DNA from 2 places in the Shewanella sp. WXL01 genome. Region 2 is predicted to be linked to the other one. Evidence: riboswitches for the same ligand, from Rfam matches in the RefSeq annotation. Region 2 holds a riboswitch; the other holds the start of a gene.
What was found. A riboswitch is a leader RNA that binds a small molecule or an ion and turns the genes downstream of it on or off. The one in region 2 is predicted to bind lysine.
Positions count from the first base shown of each region.

Region 1 (10,695 bases), on a different contig from region 2:
TTGAAAACAGTACCCGTGTGTATAAAGCGCTGCAAGATGACGGTAAGTTATTCCAAATGATGGATTACCCTGGCTCTAAGCACTCGATGCGCGGTGAGAAAGTGCGTAACCATTTATATAAGTCTTTGGCGGCATTTCTAGATAGCCAATTGAAGAACTAATTCGTTTTATTCTTCAGCTGAGAGAGCCAGCCACAGTGCTGGCTTTCTTTTGCCTGTAGTGTGTGGATAGTCGCCTATCATCTGGCATTTTCTATTGGCAGTCGCAAGTTAGCTGGGGGTTATGGACAGGGCGAGCGTATGAGTGAGTGATTGATTATCAATCATGTACTAAGAGTTAATGAACTTTGATTGCGCAAGACGCCGTAAAATCATCCCTGATGGCTCCGCTTTAGCATCCCTGCTAAAGAGGCTTGCTTACTCAAAGCTCATTAATCCCACAGGAAAATACGTGATAAATGTTCACGAGCTCGCCCTAGGTTTAGAGAGACTAGATTAATACGCAGCTTTGTGCTGTGTTTTATACAATTGTGCACTTTCAAACAAGACTCCGAAGCCAAACATAAAAAAACCAGACCCTGAGGTCTGGTTTTCAAATTTTTTCGCTTAGAAGAATTAGTCTTCTCTTAGCTCAGAAGTATTAATCTTCTAGGTTACCACAGAAACGGTAGCCTTCACCGTGGATAGTTGCGATGATTTCTGGCGTGTCCGCTAGGCTTTCGAAGTGCTTACGGATACGACGGATAGTTACGTCAACTGTACGGTCGTGCGGCTTAAGCTCGCGACCAGTCATCTTCATTAGTAGGTCAGCACGAGTTAAGATTTTGCCTGGGTTCTCAACAAAGTGAAGCATCGCGCGGAATTCACTGCGTGGTAGCTTGTAAGACTCACCTTGTGGGCTAACTAGAGAACGGCTGTTGATTTCTAAGCTCCAACCATTGAAGCGGTAGTATTCAACGCTACCTTTCTCTTCAGCTTCTGCACCAGTGCTGTTAACGCGAGTTAATAGGTTACGAGCACGGATGGTTAGTTCACGTGGGTTGAATGGCTTAGTGATGTAGTCATCAGCACCGATTTCAAGACCAAGGATCTTGTCGACTTCGTTGTCGCGGCCTGTTAGGAAGATAAGGCCGATGTTGTTGATTTCACGAAGTTCACGCGCTAGTAGTAGACCATTCTTACCAGGCAGGTTGATGTCCATTACTACTAGGTTGATTTTGTTCTCTTGCATCGCTTTGTGCATTTCTGCGCCGTCGTTTGCTTCAACTACAACATAACCTTCAGCTTCAAAAATGCTACGCAGGGTGTTACGAGTTACGGCTTCATCTTCAACAATAAGAATGTGCGGGTTTTGCATATTAAATTACCTAAATTAATAAAGTCATAGTCTAGCTTTCATAATTGCTAGGGCTAAGCGTCACTTGCTCCCTGTAAATAAGTGCGCCGTATCTTCATATTTATTGGTGTTTAAGCGTGTCTGCCTTGATATTAAACACTCGCATTGGCCACTGACAGCTCGGTTTTTATAAGTCAGTGATTCGCATGTCTGCTATGAGCAACATCTATGTTGACGAAAAAAGGATACATGCGAATAAATTCTGGGTTAACACCTCGTCACATTGGAAACCTGTAAAAGCACAAAGTTCCCCGGCAACTTGTTTATTTCATTTAGTTTAATGTTTCTCTAAATGTAGAACATGACATAAACAGGTGTAAACTTAGCTTCTATTAAAATCATTCATAAGTGTCAGCTAAAGTGTGGTGACAAAGTGGATTGAATGTTCAATTAGCTAGTGATGATTATTGTACTCGTTTTAGGCATTTGTTAACAAATAAAATGTTAACAAATTTCCACCAAATACCGTACACAAAAGGTTAATAAACAATAAGGTGTTGATTATATGAGGAATTAACATTTTTAAACTTGTGACTGACGTCACATCGCTACCGGAACTAAAATCTTTCTGCTACACTCAATTCGGCTTAATTGACTAGATTTTGACTATGGAAACTGTGGATTCTTTCTTGTGGCAAGCTTATCAAAGTACACATTTTTTGCTCACTCAGCGCCTTTCTGATCAATTTTCATTTGCGATTATTACCGCATGTAACCCGTTTGGTAATAAATTAACTTCTTGTCAAAATCGACTGCTTGATCGCAAATTACAACGAACCATTCAGCAAACTAAGCAACCCTATCGTGCCCTTTATGGCGCATCTCCTGATCTTAGCCACAGAGAAAAAAGTTGGGCGGTGTTTGTCGACAAGCCGCAAGCCTTAGAATTGGGTAGGCAATTTAATCAGTTAGCGATTTACTATGTTGATAAAGGGCAACTGACTTTGCTGGCGTGTGCAGATGCGAATTTACCTGAAGTGTGTATGGGGAAGTTTTCATCAAGGCAGCGCTTGGTGAATGAACTACCAGATTTTGATTAGTCGTATTCTAGCGAGTGACGCTGGAAGACCAAAAAGGATGCCCAAGGCATCCTTTTTACGTTTGTGTACGGTTACACAGATATGACTGGTTTGCTGCTAGAAAGCATAAGTGACTGCAAAGCCACCATGATCGAATTCAGCATCGTTATAATACTCATCACCATCAATCTCTTGCTCTAACACACCTCTAAATAATGACGCGCTCCAGCGATCGTTAATTTGATAGGTCACACCTACAGAGTAGGCCTGGCTAGTATATTGAGATAAACCCGATGCGCGGTAGCGCAAGTCTAGATAGAAGTCCTCAGTAAACTTATAACCACCATTGAAGATAATCGCAGGCGCAACGAACAGATCTGATGTTTCGCCTAGGTTGTTGCCTTCAGGGTAATCCAAGCGGATAGTTTGCGCAGCAAAAGTTACACCGGCGCCAAGTTCAACAATCCAGTCGCTATCGCTCAGTAGCTCGAATACATAATCAGCTGTGAGAGACCAGTTACTATAGGCTGAGATGACTTCGCTTCCTGCAGAGTATGACTTACCTGCCCATTTTAACTCTTTGCCCAGTGTAGTTTTGTCGCGTGACTCAATTGGGTTAAAGCTAAAGAGTAGATATTGGTCTTTGGCGACGCCCCATTCAAGCTCAGCTGCAGCATAGGTATTTGGCTCACTTTCTTGACTAAAGTCAGTGAGATTGAAGCTTGGGCTACCATTTTCTTGAATAAAGTTGTTGCTAGTGTCAAAGCCACCAATAAATAGACTGTAGCTGCGGTGGAACTCTTTTTGCGCTCCTGACCCAGACCAACCATCATCAGTTAGCTGGTACTTAGGTAAACTCTTGCTAGCACCGGGTGTATAGCTTACGGCTAAGCCCATGTTGCCGTCGCTAAAGCTAGGCACAACAACAAGGTCTGATGCATTATATGGGTCGGTAAAGTAAAGGCTGGTCATTACTGCAATTGAGCCGCCGGCAAGTACGTCGTCCATAAAGTGACGATTTGCCCATAAGCGACTTGCGCCGACAAAACTTGCTGCAGCGTATGCAGGTAGTGCCCATTTATCGCCATATCTGTGATGAATATACGCAGCGCCAGAGAATGCTGCTGAGGTGTGACCTGAAGGGAAAGAATTGCTTTCAGTGCCATCTGGGCGAAGTCTGCCGTAGCCAAACTTCATGGTGTGGGTGATTAACGAAGTAGTTGCAACGCCTTTAGTTAACTGCCAGGCACCTTCTTTATCGCCAATCCATAAACTACCTATTAACGCACCCGCAGGTAGGGCAATTTGCACTACGTCGCCGATTTCAGAGATCGTACCCGATTGGCCTTCTAGAATTTCACTCTTGGCCACGGCTGTTGTTGAAGTCAGGCTTAGAATAATCGCACTTGAGATGAGGCTAAGTTTAGCTTTCATTTATTTACAGTCCTTTGAGTACTTATTGCATTTTATTTAACCAACTATAGGCTAAAACAGCATTTTTCAATAAGTCGAAACGTGCGGATAACTGTTATGGCTAAATCAAACTTACTTTGTTTAGGGGTACCCATGTAACTAGGGCACTATTCGTTAACAGTCATAGAGGTTATTGCTGGGAGTCGTTTCACTTAATGGCACAACCTTCGGTTTTGCATCGCTATTTTACAACTAAATGCCTTATTGGTCACAGTTTTTTGGGGCATGAATTTTATTCATCTGACTAGAGCCTGTTGACTTTAATAAGTGAAAGTTGGTACTTTTTCGTTTCCCTTCCTTGGAGGGGCGCAGAAGAGGAGCGTTAACTAGGTAGTAAGTTTGAGGAAGCACCATTCCAATGAAGACTTATGAGGGAGATTAACGCCGAGATATAACGTAAGGGATGCATCCGTTGTATCGAGCGTCTAGGCTGAATCCTGGCGATTGTCACCTGTATTTTGGTGGAGAGCTTCTGGTGGTGATTGCTGTTTCCCTTCTTCAAGGGTGCGTTATCCTAGCACCAGGCTCTTCGAACGTAGTGAGTTCGGAGTGTAATCATGTATTTATTTCTAAATCATTCGCTTGGCTTTGCAAATGTTGCGGAGGCTAGCTAGTGTCTAATTTAATTAATCAAGTTGAAAATCTGGTCGTAGCCAAATTTGGCGGTACCTCTGTTGCTGATTTCGAAGCGATGAGCCGTTGCGCCGATATTGTATTAGCTAATCCAAATACCCGTGTGGTTGTGGTGAGCGCGTCAAGTGGTGTCACCAACTTGCTGGTGGAGCTAACCCAGGCTAATGTGAATGACGAGCGCCGCCTAGCACTGCTTAAAGATATTGCTAAGGTGCAGTATGCTATTGCTGATAGCCTTGATCGCCCGCAAGAAGTTACCGCGCAGATTGATCAGGTATTAAGTCAAATGGCAGTGCTCAGTGAGTCTTTACTGCTTAACCGCAGTAAAGCGATTATGGATGAGTTGCTGTCGACGGGGGAGCAGTGCTCATCTATTCTATTTTCGGCAGTTATTGCACAAAAAGATCAGCCTTCTCAGGCGTTCGATGTACGTCAGGTGTTGCGCACCGATAGTCATTTTGGAAAAGCTGAACCACAGATTGAGCAAATTGCGACACTTGCCAAGGCGAAGCTTCTGCCACTACTTAGCGATAACATCATAGTGACCCAAGGGTTTATTGGTGCAGACGAGCAAGGTAAAACCACAACTTTAGGTCGTGGTGGCAGTGACTATTCTGCAGCCTTGCTAGCTGAAGCGCTTAACGCGCATGCGGTTGAGATTTGGACTGACGTTGCGGGCATCTATACCACTGACCCTAGACTTGCTCCTAATGCTCGCCCTATTGCGGAAATCAGCTTCAACGAAGCTGCTGAAATGGCAACCTTTGGTGCTAAAGTGCTGCATCCTGCTACCATTTTACCCGCGGTTAGACAGCGAATTCAGGTGTTTGTTGGCTCAAGTAAAGCGCCGGAGCAAGGTGGTACTTGGATTCGCCATCAAATTGAAGATGCGCCAGTGTATCGTGCAGTAGCGCTTAGACGCGATCAAACTCTGCTTAATCTTCATAGCTTGCAAATGCTCCATGCTCAAGGCTTCTTAGCCGAGACTTTTGCTACGCTAGCTCGCCATAAGATTTCGGTCGATTTGATCACCACTTCAGAAGTAAATGTGTCACTCACCCTAGATAAAACTGGCTCTGACTCAAGTGGTCAAGGCCTGCTAAGTGAGTCTTTGTTGCAAGAATTATCGCAGCATTGCCGCGTAAGAGTAGAAGACAAGCTGGCGTTAGTTGCGATTATTGGTAATCAAATTGCGTCAACAGCGGGTATTTGTAGTCGAGTATTTCAGGTGCTAGAACCGCATAATGTGCGCATGATCTGTCAGGGTGCTAGCCCACATAATCTTTGTGTGTTGGTGTCAGAGTCAGAAGCCGCTGATGTGGTCAACGCGCTACATCAGAATCTTTTTGAATAAAGCGAATTTAGTCCAAAAGGTAGATGAACTCTTAGGTTATTGGTTAGATGAACATACAACAAACATCATTACATTTGGGCGAGTTGGCGACAGGTCACGCATTAACGGCGCCGCTTTTTTGCATAGAGCCTAGCAAAGAACCTCGCTTTGTACCGGAAACGCAAGGTGGCGTTGACGTTTCGCCTGCACCCAGTGTGTATATTCAAGCGAATGTGCACGGCGCCGAGGTGCAGGGGAATGCCGTAATATACCAACTGCTCAAGCTACTTGAGTCGTATCAAGTGTTAGGCAAAATAGTGCTTGCACCACTGGCAAATCCGCTGGGGATTAATCAAAAAAGTGGTGAGTTTACCCTTGGGCGTTTCGACCCTATTACCGGGGTAAACTGGAACCGTGAATACCTGGATCATCAGTTTGATATTGAGGCGTGGTATTTGGCGCATCAACACTTATCAGAAGTTGAGTTAATTAGTGCTTTCAAAGCGCGTTTGACAGAATCTTGTGACGAGCGCTTGAATAATAGCTGGGGCATTTCAACGGGGCATCGCCTGGCAGTGACCTTGCAGAAAATGGCGCATCAAGCGGATATTGTGCTCGACTTACACACAGGGCCAAAGTCCTGCAAACACCTTTATGCGCCAGAGTATGACAAACAAGCAGCAAGGTTTTTCTCTATTCCCTATACACTGGTTATTCCCAACGAATTTGGTGGCGCGATGGATGAAGCTGCTTTTTGCCCATGGTGGTGTTTAGCAGAAGCGGCCAAAGCTCAGGGGCGTGAATTTAGTAGTGACTCTGGTGTAGCAATTTCTGCGTTCACATTAGAGCTTGCTAGTCAGGAGCGGATAGACCTTGCAGATGCCAAGCAAGACGCTTTGGGAATTTTGGCTTATTTGAGCCATCGTGGTGTAATCGCTGAAAAAGTTGCGCCAGCTGACATGCCACGCTTTGGCTGTTATCTCAAGGATTACCGTAAACTGCACGCACCTCAGTCAGGTATGGTGGAATACTGCGCGGAGCTTGGTCAGCCGTTAGCGGCAGGTGAGCCATTAGCTCAGCTTTTACGGGTAGAGCGCTACGGGCGTGAGGATGCGCTCACCAGTGTATCTTTGCCAGTAGATTGTGTGCCTATTTTGCACTTTGCCTCAGCCTCTGTGCATCAAGGTACTGAGCTATATAAGGTGATGACCAACGTGTTTGAGCTTTAGCTGGCGAGGCAGCCTAGTTCGAGTATAAAAAATGGCGCATTGGATGCGCCATTATTGATAATTATCGTGCAGTTTATTAGCTACGTAGAATTTGCAGCGGTAAGCTAAGCATATCGTCACCGTAGCTGGCAAAGTAGGCGATAACACCCACCAAGGCGGCGACCGTCAATATGTACCAAACCGCTGAGAAAATTTGCCCATATCTATCTAATGGCAGTAAATGGCTTTGATGGCGGGTTTGCCACTCCATCACAATTTCTAAGCTACCAATCAATAATAAGAAACCAAGCAGGGCTAAGCCAAACGTGTAGCTAATGGCAACGCCTGCTAGCGCCGCAATAATACAAATTACCAGGCCGATGACTGAGTTCATTGAAAAGCTAATGCTTTTTAGTATGTGACCACCATCAAGAGGTAAGATAGGCAACAAGTTAAATAGGTTAAGCAGTGCATTAAAACTGGCTAATCCAGCGAAAAAGATATTGTCAGTAAACCAAAATGCCACCATGCATATTAGTGACATAAACAGGCCAAAAGTCGGCCCCATTATCGATATCACCACGTCTTGCCAGCGGGTGTTGATCCGCTCATCGCTGAGGGCAAGTCCTCCCATAAATGGAATAAGGTAGATACCTTTGGTCTTCATGCCAAAATGCTTCATGGCTTTTACGTGACCGTATTCGTGTACCACCAAGCAGGCTATTAGCGCTAAAGCGAACTCGATTGAAAATAGCCAAGAATAGGCGGCTAACGAGGCGCCAGCTAGTAAGGCTTTCACGACTTTAGCAGACTTAAGCAATTTAAATCCGAGTGAAGCTAGCCCCAACAAACTCAGTTTGTTGACCTTTTTCGGTGTGATTTCCGGTGTTTGTTGCTCAATGTCTTTGGTATTGCGTTGTCCCTCAGTGACAATTTGCTCATTTACGCTTAGCTGATATTTGAGGTCAAAGGGCTGCCAAATGACTTGATTGGTCAGTACAACCTGAATGGTTTGTATATTTTGTACTTCGCTTTGCGCATCATCTTGTGCTGTGGATTGTATGCTTTCTTGCGACTTTGTCAGTGTTTGCTGCATTTTGAGCTCAAACTGATGCACCAATGGCCCATCACTGCTGGCAGCGGCATCAATTTGCGATACTAATTGATTGTCCCAAAACAGCTGTTGCCAACCAGCCATTGAGCCTTCAAGACGCAGTTTTTTGCCAAGACATTCGATGTTTAATAGTTCCATAAAGCTGGCTGTGTTTACCTTTTATAACTTAGGGCGGATTGTGCCAGAACCGCATTGATAAGCAATAAATATCAAGTTGGTTGTAAGTGTTAGTCTGTAAATTACCACCTTCTAAAGAAGGTGGCTTTGTGTGAGCCCCCTAAAAGGGGCATAGCCTAACCAGCTAAAGTTGAAGCATACAGTTGCGATGACATTTAAAGCCGTTGAAAACATGGATTTTTTCGTCGAGCCCACAGGATGTGCTTGCTGCGAGCTTTAAATGTCATTGCTACGTAAGCTAATTACTAAAGTAGTCAGAATTGAAGAACACTGGAATTTAAAGGCAAAGCCTATTCGATGATAACCACCTACTGAAGTAGGTGGTTTAGGGCTGAAAATTAAAAAGGCCAATCGATGATTGGCCTTGGTGTATTGGGGGGCTCGCGTCATTTTTACAAGCGAGTGATTTAGCTGGTTGAGTAATCGAAATTAAGCTCTTGGTTGATGTTTCGAACCACGCATGGGCCATGTTCACGCTGAGTGCGTTGCTGCGCTTGCCCTAAATGGATTTCTACATTGGTATAAATATGTTTATTAGCTTGAATAAAATAGTTCTTGTAATAACCTTCGACTTCATTCAACAGCGTTTGATGTTCAAATTCTTCTTTATGCTGCTCTTCCGTGATGAGCTTTTTCTGCTCTAGCATCATTTTTACTTGCTCAATCATGCCAGCATCGGTTTGCCATTCACTTTTAGGTGGCAGCTTATGCAGTCTGGCTTCAATATCAAGCCTTGCAACGACTAGTGCTTTCACGCTTTCATCGAGCTCTTTTAAATGAGTTTTCAGCGTGCTTTGATCCATGGCGCAATAAAGTTCAGTTTTAGTGCCAGCTGTGGCACCAAATACGACGGCACGTATGCCTTTACCAGCTTCAGCTCTGCCGCCGACCAGATCGCCGCGGCGCTTGGTGGTGTCGCTAACTGTAATAGTTTGTTTGGTGGTGCTATGACTGTGCAGTAATTGCTTAGTAACCAGGATGTCACCATCAGCTTCAAGGTGTGAGTACTGCACAAATTGGGCGCAGATTTGTCCTTTAGCTTTGATGCTTGTGGTAAATTTTCCTTCGCCAGCTTGACGTCCAATCACGCCCTTGCTAGCTATGACATCACCATCGGCCTCAATACTAGCTGAATCGATAAATCCCATTACTGTGACATCACCAGTGGCTTTTACTTGCATACCTTCTTGCACGTCGCCCTTGATCAGCACGCTGCCTTTAAAGTTAACGTGGCCGTGGCGCACGTTAACTTCTTTAATCTCGAGCGTATCGTCAACCTGCATACCTTTGCGGTTTTCTACTGGTTGACCGGCTTTGCTTGCGATCAAGACATTGGGATTATTGGGCTGTAAACAAGTTCCTTCACCAGGGGTCAGTTCGACATCTTTACCTGGCACCTGATTTAAAATATCCCCATGGATGTTATAGCCAGCAGTGCCCTCTGTAGCAGGGGTTTTCACCATTAACACATCATTAGGTTTTACGGTGATCATCGCGCCAAGATTACGCATATCGACAGTGCCATCTTCGCGCTCTTGCGGTTGTAATAGTCGCTCGCGGGCGAGTGGGACTTTGCGGGTCAGGTAGGCGTTCTCGCCATTCACGGCTGGCTTACCGTGGGCGATTTCGGCTTTGCAGGTTTCTCCTGGCGGTAATACCTCAAGCTGCTTCATTAAAGACATGATTTTAGGTTTGCTTAAACCCATTTTGACTTTATTAGCTTTTAAAGTAGTGAGCACAGTGGGGAGACTGACTTCTTGCCCCCCCCACGCTGAGGTAATCGTCATGTTTGCATGCATGTGATCGTCACTAATTTCAATAGCAACTTGTCCGTCTTTACGTTCTGCAATCACAAAAAACAGCTCGTGAACACCACTGTCTTGACCGCAAAGTGCGTTCACCTCTGATACGGCTTTATTAATTGCGGGCACAATAGGGAACAGCATAGCGAAGTCGGGTTGCTTAAGTAATGACTCAATATCTTCAGCACTAACCGGGCCATGGGTATTTGGGATAAGACGAAGTTCGACTTGCGTGTTATCGCCACTAAAACTAACAGCAGTAGTCTCTAACATGGTTGCCTTTGATTATTTTAATTATTGTTTTAGTGATAAATGCTGCACGCTAGCATCGGACTTGGGCTTTCGCGTTGCATGACTGTTACAGAATCAGGTTGGCAACCAATTTAGCGGATATTTTTGGGTTTAGCCAGTAGTGTAGTAAATGAATCCTGTGGATATTTATGCAGCATCTCACAGGATTCATCTGGTTAATTTGGCTTATTTGTGGCAGGTGTACAGTTTGTATTTGTTGTTCTCAGCAGGCACATCGAACTGTCCAAAA
Region 1 is NZ_JAAIKQ010000001.1:395,921-406,615, forward strand. It holds gene G3R49_RS01585 (S9 family peptidase) at 1-161, shown strand, start outside; gene arcA (two-component system response regulator ArcA) at 640-1,356, opposite strand; gene G3R49_RS01595 (DUF3293 domain-containing protein) at 2,004-2,435, shown strand; gene G3R49_RS01600 (phosphatase PAP2 family protein) at 2,532-3,848, opposite strand; lysine riboswitch at 4,192-4,367, shown strand; gene lysC (lysine-sensitive aspartokinase 3) at 4,501-5,874, shown strand; gene G3R49_RS01610 (succinylglutamate desuccinylase/aspartoacylase family protein) at 5,922-7,082, shown strand; gene G3R49_RS01615 (site-2 protease family protein) at 7,159-8,313, opposite strand; gene G3R49_RS01620 (DUF342 domain-containing protein) at 8,760-10,427, opposite strand; gene G3R49_RS01625 (methyltransferase) at 10,632-10,695, opposite strand, start outside.
Region 1: linked by a shared signal. The riboswitch ahead of lysC (lysine-sensitive aspartokinase 3) and the one ahead of G3R49_RS11195 (Na+/H+ antiporter NhaC family protein) in region 2 are both predicted to bind lysine.

Region 2 (10,695 bases):
GTAAGACGTGTTGCGATTATGTGTGAAATGCTCGCAGAGTATTTAAATATGAGTGATGAGTTTATTGAGACGATTCGCTACGCTGCTCCACTGCATGACGTGGGGAAAATCGGTATCCCTGAAAGCATTTTGCATAAGCCAGGTAAGCTTGACGAGCAAGAGTGGGAAATTATGAAAACCCACGCTGAAAAAGGCTATAACCTGTTGGCAGCGTCAAACCGTATTATCGCCAAAATGGGCGCACGGATTGCTTATACTCACCATGAGCGTTGGGATGGTGATGGTTATCCTCGAGGGTTAAGCGGTGAAGACATTCCTCTTGAAGGGCGTATTATGGCTGTGGTTGATGTAGTGGATGCTCTGCTGTCAAAACGCAGTTATAAACCAGCATGGCCAGCAGAGAAGGTAGAGGCATATATCCGCGAGCAGTCAGGTAAACAGTTTGACCCTGAACTATGTAAGGCGACATTGGCGCTTATGTCGAAGTTTGTCGATGTTCAGCGCAAGATGCCTGATGATGGCCATTAAAGCTAGGGTAGCGGTAGATGAACACTGAACTAGAAAGCGTGCTTTTAGATGTAAGTCAATCCAGTGATATTGATCAAGGAGACTTAACCCAGGCATCTAAGTTGATAGTGCATTCGGTCGTTCAGGGGCTTGGCATTGATCGAGCCGGAATTTGGCTATTAAGCGATGACAAGCAGCAAATCGACAGTATTTTTATACTTGATAAGCAGCAGCATCTTGACGATTTATCCTTGCCTCGCAGCGCATTCCCTGCATATTTTACCGCATTAGATACCGAACGAGTAATTGCTGCTGAAGATGCGTGTCATCACGTTGCCACCCATGAGTTTACCGATGTTTATCTTAAGCCTAACGGCATAGTGTCAATGCTTGATTGCCCAATTCGCCACAAAGGCAAGATGATTGGGGTGATCTGCTGCGAGCATAGAGGTCAATTGCTTGACTGGAGCCGAGAGCAGCAAGCCTTTGTAAGCTCTCTCGCTGATTTATATGGTCGTGCCGTTAATGCTAATGAGGTCAGGCATTATCAATTAGAGCTTGAGCAAATTAATACCCGGCTTGAAGATGAAGTTAATAGGCGCACCGAAGAGCTAAACATCACTATAGATAAACTTAAAGCCGCGCAAACCAAGCTGGTGGAAAGTGAGAAAATGGCGGCTTTAGGTAACTTAGTTGCAGGTGTTGCCCATGAGGTTAATACGCCTTTAGGAATATCTGTGACATCCACAAGTCACTGTATTGATGAGCTAAATAAGCTAAAAGCTAAGTTTACTGCTGGTGAGTTAGGTGAGGAGGATTTTGAGTACTTTTTGAGTACCATGGAAGATGGCCTGCAGCTCATCAACCGTAATCTATCTCGCGCAGCAGAATTGGTACATAATTTTAAACGTACAGCTGCCGATCAGTTGCTGCTTGAGCGAGAGCAGTTTGATTTGACTCAATATTTAGAACAAATTTCTACACCACTTAGACCGCTTACACGTAAGCATAACATCGAGCTTGTTATCGATTTTGAAGATGCTATTCATATCGACTCATACCCTGGCGCCATAGCGCAAATTTTTACCAACCTGGTGTCGAATTGCTTTCGACACGCTTACCCGGATAGTTTTGAAGGCGATAAGAAAATACAGCTTGGCGCAAAGGCCATGGATGATAGGGTGATGATGTACTATAAAGACAATGGTGTCGGCTTATCAGCTGAGGTGAAAGAGCGTATCTTTGAGCCATTTTTTACTACGGCGCGAAATGCGGGCGGAACAGGTTTAGGTATGTCGATAGTTTATAATCTGGTGACGCAAAAGTTAGGTGGTAGCATCGAGATCCTATCCGAGCCAAACCAGGGACTTGAAATCGATATTTATATTGATAAAGAGGTTTCTAATTAAGGCTAGCTTTCAACTTATCTCCAAATTCTAGAGCATGAATTAAACTAACCACTATAAAGGTGGCTTTTTGCAATTACGGAAAATTCTGGCCATTAAAAAACGCACCCTAAGGTGCGTTTTTTATATCAGCTTTGTCCCCTAAATTGTGATGCTGATTGTATTGGTGCTCAGTCAGTAGGGGCTTAGCAGTCTTTATTTAGCAGATTTTAAGAACTCAACAATATTGTCAAAAGCAACTTCTTGCTTTTCACCACTGCGGCGGTTCTTGTATTCAAATACGCCAGCATCAATATTGCGATCGCCAATCACCACAACATGAGGTAGACCAACTAGCTCCATGTCGTTAAACATCACGCCAGGGCGTTCTTTACGGTCATCGAATAATACTTCGAAGCCCGCGTCAGTCAGATCTTGATACAGCTGCTCAGCTTTTTCCTTCACTCGGTGAGACTTGTGCATATTCATCGGCAGAATACCCACAGTAAATGGTGCTAGGCTTTCTGGTAACATCATGCCGCGGTCATCATGGTTTTGCTCAATTGCAGCAGCAACGATGCGGCTAACACCCACACCATAGCAACCCATTAGCATCACTTTAGATTTACCGTTTTCGTCAAGTACGCTTGCGCCCATCGCTTCTGAGTAGTTAGTGCCAAGCTGGAAGATATGACCAACTTCAATACCACGCGCCATCGCGTAAGTGCCTTTACCGTCTGGTGTAGGCTCACCTTCCACTACGTTGCGGATATCCATAGCTTGTGGCATATCCACGTCGCGGTTCCAGTTGATACCAAAGTAGTGCTTATCATCTTGGTTTGCGCCTGCGCCAAAATCACTCATTACCGCGACATCGTTGTCGATAATGATAGGCATGTTAAGACCAACAGGGCCTAATGACCCTGGGCCTGCACCTACCGCTTGGCGAATTTCTTCATCGGTCGCGAATTCAAGCGGCGCAGCAACGAGATCGTGCTTGTCAGCTTTAAGCTCGTTAAGTTCATGATCGCCGCGCACCATCAGTGCCACTAATGGTGCTTCTTCGGTTGCACCTTTAACGATGAGCGTTTTAACCGTTTTGGTGATCTCAAGGTCAAACTGCTCAACTAGCTCAGCGATGGTTTTGGCGTTTGGTGTGTCAACTAAGCTCATTTCTTGAGTCGGCTCAGCCAAGGTTGTGCTTGGCATTGGTGCTTCTGCTTTCTCAATGTTGGCCGCGTAATCGCTGTCAGTTGAGTAAGCGATTAAGTCTTCACCACTGTTAGCGAGTACGTGGAACTCATGTGATGCACTGCCGCCGATAGAGCCTGTATCAGCAATTACTGGGCGATAAGCCAAACCCATGCGCTCTAGAATGTTGCTGTAGGCTTTATGCATCGCCTGGTAGGTTTCATCCATGCTTTCTTGAGTTAAATGGAAAGAGTATGCATCTTTCATTAAGAACTCACGGGCACGCATCACACCAAAACGTGGACGAACTTCATCGCGGAACTTAGTCTGTACTTGATATAAAGTCAGAGGTAGCTGTTTGTATGAGCTAACTTCTTTACGAACTAGGTCTGTGATCACTTCTTCGTGAGTTGGACCTAATACGAAGTCGCGGTTGTGGCGGTCTTGAAAGCGCAGTAGCTCTGGGCCAAACTTGTCCCAACGGCCTGTTTCTTCCCAAAGGTCTGCCGGTTGAACTAACGGCATTAAAATTTCGATAGCGCCTGCTTTGTTCATTTCTTCACGTACAATTGCCTCAACTTTGCGCAATACGCGCAAGCCACTTGGCAGCCATGAATATAAACCTGATGCATTGCGACGAATGAAGCCAGCACGAAGCATCAATTGGTGACTAACGATTTCTGCATTTGCAGGGGTTTCTTTTTGGGTTGAAAGCAGGTAGTTGCTTACACGCATTCCTAATGTCCACTCAATAGCTATTAATGAGCGTCATTTTAGCACTTGAAGCGCTGATGTCACTGAATATTTAAGCTTTATAGCGGATGATTCTTAGCTAACAATTTAACTCGAGTTCAGGTTATTTATCGCGGCGATCGCCAATTTTTCGAGCTGGATTTCCGGCCATAATGGCAAAGTCTTCGACATCTTTAGTCACAACTGCGCCCATGCCGATAACCGCTTGGTTACCGATTGTCACGCCATCGACGATACCGGCTTGCGCACCAACCCAAACATCTTCACCTATGGTGATGCCTTTTGAGCTGACTGGTTGTTGATAAATAGGAGCATCGACACTCATGCCGTGATTGAAGGCATAAATGGTGACATTATTGGCAATGCGAGTGCGATTACCTATGGTGATACCTACTCGGCCGCCATCAATACTGCAGCCATGATTAATCGCGACTTCATCGCCGATATTAATCGGACCATGGATAAAGCTGTCTGCGGCAATCATGCATTTAGAGCCAATTGTGATGTCGCGTCCAGGTTCGGCAAATAGGTTTGCTTCTGGGGCGATAAAGCAATTGTCGCCAATTGAGACTGTTTCGAGCGCACTTAATTGCTGCTGAATTCCTTCTTGCCAAGGTTTTGCCCAAGCAAAATGCTTAGGCTTTAGGTTGAAGTAAAGCCATGGCATATAAGATAAGCGTTTTTTATGCTGGGTTTGGTAGTCAATGGTCATTTGCATTTATTGATAGAATTTAGGTCTTTCTAAATTATAGTGCTTATTGATGCTCTTTATTGTCGATAACTTTGCTACTCACGAGCTGTTCAACAACTATAATATTGTCGATAACACGCCAAAATATATCGCGGTCATATAATGCCAGTTGATAGAGTTTTGGGTCTACTTTAGCTTTTTTGTAGGCAGGCCTTGGATCTTGGGACAATACTCCTTCAATAAGCAGCTTAAACTGATCGACATGTTCATGTTTAGCTTCGTATTGGCTAATTTGTATTAAAGCTTGCTCGCTAAATTCAACACTAATTAACTCAGGTTTTTCTTGTGCCATTCCGCCTTTGGCATCGCTGATTGCATCAGAAAAAGGGATATAAGGTTTGATATCAATAATTGGTGTTTTATCAACCAAGTCCATACCTGATATTTCTAGTCTAATTTTGCCATCTTGCTGAATTACTCGGTGCAGTTTAACAACTGATTGACCTAAGCCATTTGGGCGAAATGTAGCACGAGTAGCGAATACACCTAACTTTTCATTACCGCCTAAGCGAGGTGGGCGTACAGTTGTTTTCCAACCTTGAGCTAAGTTTTCATGAAAACTAAATACTAACCAAAGGTGCGAATATTGCTCAATACCTCTTACACAGTCGATATTATTAAACTCACCAACAAGTTCTATATATCCTTTGGTATCGACTAAACCGGGTTGACGTGGGATGCCAAATTTTTGTTTGTATGGTGTACGGCAAATTGCAACGGCCGAGATTAGGTTTGAGAAACTAGAAGTAGACATAATCGAAACTAAATTAATACAGTATGGAGTAGGGAGGCGCGGTATTTACTATGATGGCGAAGGTGTCAGCGCTATCAAACATTATTTAAAAACGATGTGATAGCGCATTTTACTTAACTGAGATAGCAAGATATAAATTTAGCTGCCAATTTTGCCAAACTCAGGTTTGTCACCTTATATTAGTTGTTATTCTGCAATTTAATTGCTTTGCCGACACATAATGCTTGTGATTGACAGCTAGAATCTGGCTCATCAATGACGTGACAGTTTTGAATGAGCAACCCGTTTGCCCCCATGTCTGCTGCATTACGTCTTGCTTCAGTCCTTGCCTGTGCTTTGTCCGCAGGAGCATCATTAACCGTTTGTTGGCAAGCCTGGCCTTGAACTAAGCCCAATATTTCATAACTTTGTCTAGGCTGTACGCCTTTATCAAATAGTGTCACTTCGCCTGGTTTGAAGTACTCGTCGATAGCCTGGCTGTCTAGATTACTATTGAAGGTGTATTCACCTGCACACCCTGATAATAGAGCTAAGCTAGCGAGAATTGATAAACTTGATTGAGGCTTAAACATAGGTAGTTGCCGCTCATTTGAGTTAGTTAGTTAAGTTTACTCACTATAGGGTAGCAAGCAAAGTGCTTTACTGCAGACTTAAACAATAAATTGCAAAAAATTGTCCACAAAAAAGGCTGAGATACCTCAGCCTTTTGCATGTGCTTGCTTGTGACAACAAGCGCTAAACTGCGTAATGATGTACGACGCTGTTTATGCCATTCCTGGAATTAAAAAATCATCCATTGATTTACCGGCATCTACTTCATTTTTAAATACAGTAGGCATACGACCTTGACCAGTCCAAGTAATTAACTCACCGTCTACGGTAATTTGATACTTAGCTGGGCGTGGTGCACGCTTTTTAGGTGCAGGCTTGGTAGCCGATGCATCTAAATCTTCAATTGATAAACCGCTTTCTTCAATCTGAGCTAAAATTTCAGCAATACGTGCATCACGCGCTGCATTTGCTTCTGCTTTAGCTTTCTCTTCAGCTTCACGGTCGTCAATGATTTTATTTAGTTTGGTGGCTACGTCGCGTAAATCTTCTAGAGCTAGGTCTTTAACTGCAGCTTTAAAACGACGGCCATGGGTTAACACGCTAATAAAATCACTCATTGCTACTATCCTAATTATTTAAAAAGGGAGATTTGATAATTCATTTTAATTATAGATTTTTAAAAGTGAAGCCTAGTTCGTGACGATGAAGACTGTGAACTAACTTACACTTTTAACTAACAGGTTTGCGGACTTTTTATTGCGAATTACAACGAGCAAAAAATAACGCAGACGCTTGAATTGCTAATAATAGAAATAAAATTTGTTACTGGCAAATTATAAAATATAAATAAGTGTAAATTTTTCTAGTTCCGTCAAAAATATCATAAATGTGTGCATGTCAAATTTGATTGCCAAAACGGGTAATTAAAAAGTGTTAAACAAGCGTTTGAATTGCATTGACGTTAACGTCAACAGGAAGTAGAGTTGAGCTAACTTGCATTGGCATAGGCCAATGTGTCGTCCACATACATGAAGGTGTAGGAAGGAACCCCTATGAAAGTATTGGTGCCAGTAAAGCGCGTCGTTGATGCCAATGTGAAGGTCAGGGTAAAAGCTGATAACACAAACGTAGACACAGCAAACCTAAAGATGGCGTTGAACCCATTTTGTGAGATTGCAGTAGAAGAAGCGGTACGCTTGCAAGAAGCAGGTAAGGCCACTGAAGTTGTTGTTGTGAGTGTCGGTACTAAAGCAGTGCATGAGCAACTACGTACAGCAATGGCATTAGGTGCAGATCGTGCAATTCATGTTGAGACTGATGAAGAATTAGTGCCGCTATCAATTGCCAAAATTTTGCATGCTGTGCAACAAAAAGAGCAAGCAGATATTGTATTGCTAGGTAAGCAGTCTATTGATGGCGACAATAACCAAACAGGCCAAATGCTAGCTGCGCTGGCTGATATGCCTCAGGCTACGTTTGCTTCTGAAGTAAACGTAGAAGATGGCAAACTAACCGTCACTCGTGAAGTTGACGGTGGTTTGCAAACATTGGCGATGCCATTACCAGCAGTTGTTACTGCTGACCTTCGCTTAAACGAACCTCGCTACGCTAAGTTACCAAACATTATGAAGGCTAAGCGTAAGCCACTTGAAACTGTCACCATTGATGACTTGGGTGTAACCCTTAAAGTGCATCAAGAGGTGGTAAAAGTTACGCCGCCAACAGAGCGTCAAGCGGGCATCATGGTGTCTTCAGCAGAAGAGCTAGTTGAGAAGTTAAAGAACGAAGCGAAGGTGATTTAGTATGACTATTCTAGTATTAGCTGAACATGATAATCAGCAATTAAAAACCGATACCGCTAAAGTCGTTAGCGCAGCAAAAGCCATTGGTGGTGACATTCACCTACTGGTTGCTGGTGAAAACTGTGGCGCAGTTGTTGATAGTGCCAAGCAACTTGATGGCGTTGCTAAAGTACTGGTTGCCGACGCTGGCGCTTATGGTGCACAGCTTGCTGAAAACCTATCAAAACTTGTTAATGACCTAAGTGGCGACTACTCACACATTTTGGCTGCAGCTTCAAGTGTGGGTAAAGCAACCTTACCTCGCGTAGCAGCGCTTGCTGATGTAGCGCAAATTTCTGAAATCATTGAAGTGGTTGATGCCGATACGTTTGTACGCCCAATTTATGCGGGTAATGCATTAGCGACGGTGAAAAGCTTAGATGACAAGAAAGTTATTACGGTTCGCTCTAGTGCATTTGATGCAGTAGCAGCAACAGGTAATGCAGATGTAGCTGAGCTTACGCAAGTCATTGAAGCTAAAACTGAGTTTGTATCGCAAAGCCTAACTGAATCAGAGCGTCCAGAGCTCGGTAATGCTGGCATTATTGTATCGGGTGGTCGCGGCATGGGCAGTGGTGAGAATTTTGCCATCCTTGAGCAACTTGCCGATAAACTTGGCGCTGCGGTTGGTGCATCTCGCGCGGCTGTTGATGCAGGCTTTGTACCGAATGATTTACAGGTTGGTCAAACCGGTAAGATCGTTGCTCCAGAGCTATATATCGCCGTTGGTATCTCAGGTGCTATCCAGCATCTAGCCGGTATGAAGGATTCGAAAGTGATTGTTGCAATCAACAAAGATCCAGAAGCGCCTATCTTCCAGGTTGCTGACTACGGCCTAGAAGCAGACTTGTTTGACGCCGTGCCTGCGCTCAATAACTTGATCTAAAACTTGATCTGAATCACACTAAGCGGCTCTGGGGTGGCATCCCCATAGCCGCTTATGTTTTTATGTGCCCGCGTTTTTCACAAACGCCCTTTAGTAGAGGAGCATTAAATATCAGTAGTGGTCGTTAGGGTGATGCCTGTGAGCTACCACGAAAGGATTTGGTGCCGAAGTAGTTAGTTTTATCGCAAACAGCTGCTGGTGTTGTTACCGAACAGGTACTGCACTGCCATAGTATTGTTTTGTCGGGATGACAAAACTGATTTTACTATGGAGCGCTACTGAGAGGACAGGTGTTCCTAGGTATGACCTTACCTTGCACCGGTTCAGTCGCCCTCCATTCGTACTTACACGAAGAAAATAATAATGAATTTAATCAACTATGCTGACTCAGCATTGTCTTTATTGCCGCCTGCTGTTGCGATTGTACTTGCTGTATTTACTCGAAAAGTACTGCTTTCACTAGGTGTGGGGATAATTATTGGCGCACTGCTACTTACCGACTTTAATCTCGCAAATACCGCCAGCTTTATCGGCGATACCGCCACTGGCCTAGTTTGGGATGATGGTGCACTTAATGCCTGGAACCTAAACATTCTTGGATTTCTCGTTTTACTTGGCATGATCACTGCGCTTATTAGTGTTAGTGGCAGCTCACGAGCCTTTGCGGATTGGGCAAAGGAGCGCATTCGCAACAAACGTGATGCTAAGCTGATGACAATGGTGCTTGGTTGTGCGGTATTTATTGATGATTATTTCAATAGTCTGGTAGTTGGCTCTATTTCACGCCCAATTACCGACCGCTACCATATCTCACGTGCCAAGTTAGCTTATTTACTTGATTCAACGGCTGCACCAGTTTGTGTGATTTCACCTATCTCGAGCTGGGGTGCTTACATCATTGCACTTATTGGCGGTATTCTTACTGCCCACGGTTTTGCTGATACTGGTCACTTGACCATTTTCATGCAAATGATCCCAATGAACTTCTACGCTATTTTTGCGTTGCTGTTATTACTGTGTGTAGCTATGTTCACTTTAGATGTTGGTCCAATGCGCCAGCATGAGCAAAACGCCCAAAAAGGTGAATTGTACGATGAGTCGAAGGGCATGCCGCCAGGGGCGACTGCTGATTTACCTGAAGCGGATACAGGTAAAATTTCTGGTCTGTTCGTGCCGATTTTAGTACTGATTGCGGCCACTGTATTTTTCATGATTTCAAGCGGCGCAGACGCGTTAGCGGCTGACAATAAACCATTTTCAGTATTAGGTGCGTTCGAGAATACTGATGTCGCTCAGTCACTGCTTTATGGTGGGTTAGTTGGCTTTGTGGTGACCTTCATTTTGGCATTTGTGCAGAAGGTAGCATTCAACATGATTGCCAAAGGTATGTTGATGGGCGCTAAGTCGATGCTGCCAGCTATTTACATCTTACTTTTTGCTTGGTCTATTGCTGGTGTAATTGGTCAATTAGAAACGGGTAAGTACATGGCAAGCCTTGCTACTGGTAATATCCCGTTTGAATTACTGCCGGCCGTACTATTTTTACTAGCAGGTTTAACGGCTTTTTCTACCGGTACTAGCTGGGGTACTTTCGGTATTATGTTGCCAATCGCTGCGGATATGGCGATGGGAAGCGACAGTACTATGATGTTACCAATGCTCTCAGCTGTGCTTGCTGGTGCTGTATTTGGCGATCATTGCTCACCAATCTCAGACACCACGATTTTGTCATCCACCGGTGCAAGTTGTCATCACTTAGACCATGTATGGACTCAGTTGCCGTACGCTGTGATAGTCGCGCTAATCAGTATTGCGGGTTATATCGTGCTTGGCTTTACTTCGTCAGTGCTATTTGGCCTAGCGACTGCCAGTGTGTTATTTGTGATTAGTGTATTGGTGCTTAAAGCCAAATCTAATGCTCAGTAGCGGCTAGTTGTCTTCAGAAAAAAAACCGCGATTTTCGCGGTTTTTTCGTTTCAAATGAAGCTACTCTCGCCAATCATTTAACCTGCTATGCTGCTAGTCCAGTGCATGCAGGCCGTTAAGGCGCGCGGTTAGTTAACCGAAACTGAGAA
Region 2 is NZ_JAAIKQ010000003.1:562,239-572,933, forward strand. It holds gene G3R49_RS11150 (response regulator) at 1-528, shown strand, start outside; gene G3R49_RS11155 (GAF domain-containing sensor histidine kinase) at 546-1,916, shown strand; gene G3R49_RS11160 (proline--tRNA ligase) at 2,109-3,818, opposite strand; gene G3R49_RS11165 (DapH/DapD/GlmU-related protein) at 3,940-4,548, opposite strand; gene tsaA (tRNA (N6-threonylcarbamoyladenosine(37)-N6)-methyltransferase TrmO) at 4,592-5,341, opposite strand; gene rcsF (Rcs stress response system protein RcsF) at 5,521-5,913, opposite strand; gene G3R49_RS11180 (H-NS family nucleoid-associated regulatory protein) at 6,106-6,510, opposite strand; gene G3R49_RS11185 (electron transfer flavoprotein subunit beta/FixA family protein) at 6,946-7,695, shown strand; gene G3R49_RS11190 (FAD-binding protein) at 7,697-8,620, shown strand; lysine riboswitch at 8,707-8,906, shown strand; gene G3R49_RS11195 (Na+/H+ antiporter NhaC family protein) at 8,984-10,546, shown strand.